Regions from separate parts of the Pseudoalteromonas sp. SCSIO 43201 genome, predicted to be linked through region 2. Evidence: riboswitches for the same ligand, from Rfam matches in the RefSeq annotation. Region 2 holds a riboswitch; the other holds the start of a gene.
What was found. A riboswitch is a leader RNA that binds a small molecule or an ion and turns the genes downstream of it on or off. The one in region 2 is predicted to bind lysine.

Region 1 (2,466 bases), 1.4 Mb from region 2:
GAATGAAAAAATTACCTTTGAAAAGGCTGAATTACGCAGAATTGAAAAGACCGACATTACCATTGCACTTATTTTCTTATCGACGATTTTCGCAACATTGTTCTTGAGCGTTCAATACCATGTACCGCCAATGTTGACTTTCCTATTTGGCCTGTCCTTGATGTTTTTAATGGCACAATTTTTAATGCGCAAAAAGGACGTGAATAAAAAAATCATCGACTATATTCGTGAAATTGAATACGACACCTTGTTGTTCTTTGTTGGTGTATTGCTCTTAGTTGGTGCGTTAAAAGAGGTTGGTGTACTGTCTAAGTTTACTGATTTATATCTATACCTTGCGCCAGAGTATGCAAACTATTTGGTTGGTTTGATGAGTGCTGCGGTCGATAACGTGCCATTAACCGCTGCATTATTAAAAGCAGATATTATCATGACCCCTTCACAGTGGTTGACTTTTACCTATGCAACAGGGGTAGGTGGTTCCATGCTTATCATCGGCTCTGCGGCAGGGATCATTGCGATGAGTAAGGTCAAAGCGTTGACTTTTTCAAGTTATCTCAAAATGAGCTTCTATCTACTTATTGCTTACACTGTCGGCTATAGTGGGGCATATTTCGCAGGCCAACTTATTTAGCTTGAACCACATATATTTTCACCCTTTTGGGACAAGTTTTTTATAAATTACTTGACACCTAGACGGCTAAAAGATAATTTTCTCACATCGCCCGCACTTATTGCGGGCTTTTATTTTGCTTTTATTCATATTTGCAAAGGCAAAATAAACAGAAGAGGCGCGATGCTTAGGTAGTTAGTGTGAGGTGACGAGACCAATGACCACTAGTGAGGGAAGTATTCGCCGAGGAGAAGCGTTGCTCGTCGCGACGATTCTTCGGTTTACGAGGCTGAATCCTCGGAACTGTCACCGTATTGGTGGAGAGCTTCTGGCAAAGGTCATTTCAAGCGTTCGTCTTTCTAGAAATCCCATGCCGAGTTCTCCTTATAAAATTTGACTGTGCCATCGGTCAAGAGGAGAGAAAATGAATTCGCAGTATGTTGTAGCCAAATTTGGCGGTACCAGTGTCGCTGACTTTGAAGCTATGTCTCGTTGTGCTCACATTGTTCGTGACAATCCATATATTCGAGTAGTGGTTGTTAGCGCATGTGCTGGCGTAACCAATCACCTTGTAACGCTAACTCAACAAAAGGAAGATGAAGCCGGGCGCAAAGCAGTTGTTGCAGCGGTTGAAAACATACAGCAAGCGATTATCGACAAAGTATCTTTGGATGCTGACCTTGCTGAAGGTTACAAACAAACATTTTCTGAATTTGAGAGTTTAGCCAGTTTGCCTGCATTGAGTCGGCAACAATGTGATGAGGTGCTGAGTTTTGGCGAGCGTTTTTCTTCCTACCTGTTCACGCAAATTTTAAGAAACCACAATGTCAAAGCATCTCGTTTTGATGTTAGAAAAGTACTCAAAACTGATAATCAATTTGGTAAAGCGAATCCTAATGTAGCTGCCACACGTGAAGCTGCGAAGGCTAACCTTGTTAATTTGCTGGATGATAGTGTTCAGGTAACACAAGGCTTTATTGGCTGCGACCAATACGGTCAAACAACCACACTAGGTCGTGGTGGTTCGGATTACAGTGCTGCACTGTTAGCAGAAGCGATAGATGCTTCTAGTGTGCATATTTGGACCGACGTAATTGGTATCTTTAGTACAGACCCTCGCTTGTGTGAAAAAGCGAGGCCAATTCCTCGTTTGAGTTTTGATGAAGCTGCTGAAATGGCGACATTTGGTGCAAAAGTGCTACACCCAGCAACTATTTTACCTGCCAGCCGCAAAGGGATCTCAGTGTTTGTCGGGTCGAGCCGCGATCCACAAGCAGGAGGAACTTGGATTGAAAAAGAAAAAACTGCTCAAGCGGGGATCCGTGCAGTAACTCAACGTAAGAACCAGATCTTACTGACACTGAAAAGTCCCGAGATGCTATTGGCAAGTGGTTTTTTAGCTCGTATTTTTACAATCTTAAGTAACTACAACATTTCGGTTGATTTGGTCACTACTTCAGAGATAAGCGTTGCGCTGACGCTTGATAATGCCCCAAACGCATCTCGTCCAGAGCTGGAGCAAGCGTGCCTAGATGAGCTAGGGGAGTTTTGTCATGTCACAGTTGAAAACAATCTAACACTAGTTGCAATGATAGGCTCAGAGATCCAGCTCCGACAATGCCAGTTGAATTTAATGGATGTGTTATCTCAGTTTAACATTCGACTAATATGCCATGGTGCAAGCAAGCACAATTTGTGTTTCTTGGTGGAACAGCAGGAGTCTGATCAAGTGGTACAATCAATTCATGCCAAATTATTAGAAGTAGCATAAGTAAATTTATTGCCTGTATTGCACTAATAAAAAAGTTGCAATATTTGCTCAGTGATGGCACTTTATCAACAGGATACTTGGG
Region 2 (2,466 bases):
CTGGGAATTCCGTATTTACGCCATTTTTGAATGCTTCAAGGATCCCTTTTTTTACTTCTACATTTGCATGCCATTGACCTTGTTCGTCTTGTGTTGCCGCACGTACAGTGCCGTTTTCGAGGTTGTTTAGTAGTGTTAACCAGCTCATGTTTTACTGCCTTAATTCCAAGATAAAATTGTTTCGTTGGCGCGTGTCAGCGCATCTGTGTGAGTAAGTTCTAAATGTGTCAAAGGAGGGCGTAGGTTTGGGCTTGTCAGCTTTCCTTGTAAATGCATCAAGACCTTAACCGGAATAGGGTTTGCCACTGCAAATAAGCTGTTCGCAGCTTTCGACCATGTAGTGAATAAATTAGGGGACGTGCCACTAAGAGAGCGCCTTACAAATTCGGCTGTTTGTTGCGGCCAAGCATTCGCAGCGACAGACACCAAGCCAGTTGCTCCCGCTTGGGCAAAGTAAGGCATTAAGCTATCATCACCGCTGTAGATTGCGACATTTGGGGCTGCTTGGCGAAATGCTTCGAAAGTTGCGATATTGCCGCTAGCTTCTTTGAGTGCCCAAAGGTTTGGGTGATTTGCAAGTTCCTCTAATAATTCAGGGGCGATGGCAACGGCACTTCGCCCTGGTACATTGTAGAGCATACATGGCACGTTGCTCTCGTTTAAGAGGGAATTAAACCAATGTGCAAGTCCCACTTTACCGGGTTTGGCATAAATTGGTGAGCCGAGTAACAAAGCATCAATGGGCTGTGTGTTGCAAAACTGCACCCACTGTATTTGTTGTTCAAGGTTGCTGCCACCCACTGCGACCATTAATGGTACGCAAGGCGCAAGTTGGCAAACAAACTCTACGATTTTTTGTTGCTCTGGCTGAGTAAGCGCAAGCCCTTCGCCGGTACTCCCAAGTAACAGAATACCATTTTGTGCCTGCTCTTGATCCCGTACAAGGGTCGTCAACGCGCTAAAATCGATCTGATTTTCAGCATCAAAAGGCGTAACTAAAGCCGTCCATAATGGATAGTCAGATAAGTTGAATTGTAATTTCATCTCTACCGAACTTAAATCATGTTCGTAGTAAGGAGGGTGTCCAAACTTCGAACCGTTAAAATTCGAAGAGCAATGGACTTAAAAAGGATAAGGCAGCCTGTGGCCTTATTTTTCTAAGACCAGAAGCTCTCCACCAAGTGTGTTGGTGACAGTCGCTGGGATTCAGCCCAGTCGCCCGAAACAGAGAATAGCAAAGTTGTCTGTTTCTCGGCGTGTATTCCCCTTACTAAGCTGCAACGGAGTTTGCTCTCCTTCACTTAGTTACCTGAATAACGCACCTCTTCCAGCCCTAATACCATTTGGTCTTAATATCTATTCGATTTAATTAAGCACCATTGGTATAAGTTTGACGCTTTGGCATCAAACTGCATAAATAGGGTGAGCTCGCATTGAAACATTTTGGCCGTCTAGGTGTCAAGTATAGGACTGTAAATAATATGATTGTCCACTACACTGAATAAGCGTGGGCATTTTTTAAAGAGGGAACAAATATACCAATATGTCGTTAATACCTAACATGAAGTTTCGCTACATAGGGGCGCTGTTGGCTATGGCTTTATTGCTGTCGATGGCCATGGTAGTGATGCAATACCTCCTCCACCAGCAGAGCCAGGATGCTCGAGTGATCAATCTTGCTGGTATGCAGCGGATGTTATCTCAACGGATTGCACTGTTCAGTTCGATAGATTCGCCGCAAGGGTTGGAGACGCTCAGATTAGCTATTGATGACTTTGAAGGTAACCATCACTTTTTAACAGAAAAAGAGGGGGGTCAGTATCACCACTTAAATGAGTCGCTTGAGTCACTGTATTATGAAAACCCAATACAATTACATCAGCAGAGTCTTACGTTTATTACTTTGGCAAAACGCCACTTAAAACAGCCAAATACTCAGTTGTCAGAAGGCATACTTACATTATCACAGACTTTATTACCTAACTTAAACCAAGCGGTCTCTCTGTTTGAACATCAAGCTAAGTTAAACACCGAGCGGGTTAGAAAAATAGAGTTATTAATTTGGCTATTAGGGCTGACGGTTTTATTTATTGAGGCTAAATTTGTATTTCGCCCAATGACAAAAGAGATAACCGAAGCTTTTAGGCAGCTTGAAGCATCAAAAAAGCTCGCGGATGACGCGCTACAATCGAAATCGCGCTTTTTGGCTCGTGTTAGTCATGAACTACGAACTCCACTTCAAGCGCTCCATGGTTACTTGGATGAATTTATAAAAAGTGCAGATGCAAAACAATTGGAGCATGTAAAGAGTGCCGCTAATCAGTTAGATATTTTGCTTTACTCGGTAGAAGATTTCAATAGTTTATCTCAGCAAGATATTGTCATTGAGCGGCATCAAATACAGCTGCACGATGTGATAAAAACAGCTTGTATCTCGTTCCAACTGAGCGCACATAACAAGTCTCT

Region 1: another riboswitch for lysine. It lies ahead of lysC (lysine-sensitive aspartokinase 3); the one in region 2 lies ahead of dapA (4-hydroxy-tetrahydrodipicolinate synthase).

The regions. Positions count from the first base shown of each region.
Region 1 is NZ_CP072683.1:1,711,794-1,714,259, forward strand. Features, by position in the region: gene nhaD (sodium:proton antiporter NhaD) at 1-634, shown strand, start outside; lysine riboswitch at 779-949, shown strand; gene lysC (lysine-sensitive aspartokinase 3) at 1,038-2,384, shown strand.
Region 2 is NZ_CP072683.1:290,747-293,212, forward strand. Features, by position in the region: gene J8Z24_RS01240 (2,3,4,5-tetrahydropyridine-2,6-dicarboxylate N-succinyltransferase) at 1-148, opposite strand, end outside; gene dapA (4-hydroxy-tetrahydrodipicolinate synthase) at 160-1,044, opposite strand; lysine riboswitch at 1,160-1,335, opposite strand; gene J8Z24_RS01250 (response regulator) at 1,544-2,466, shown strand, end outside.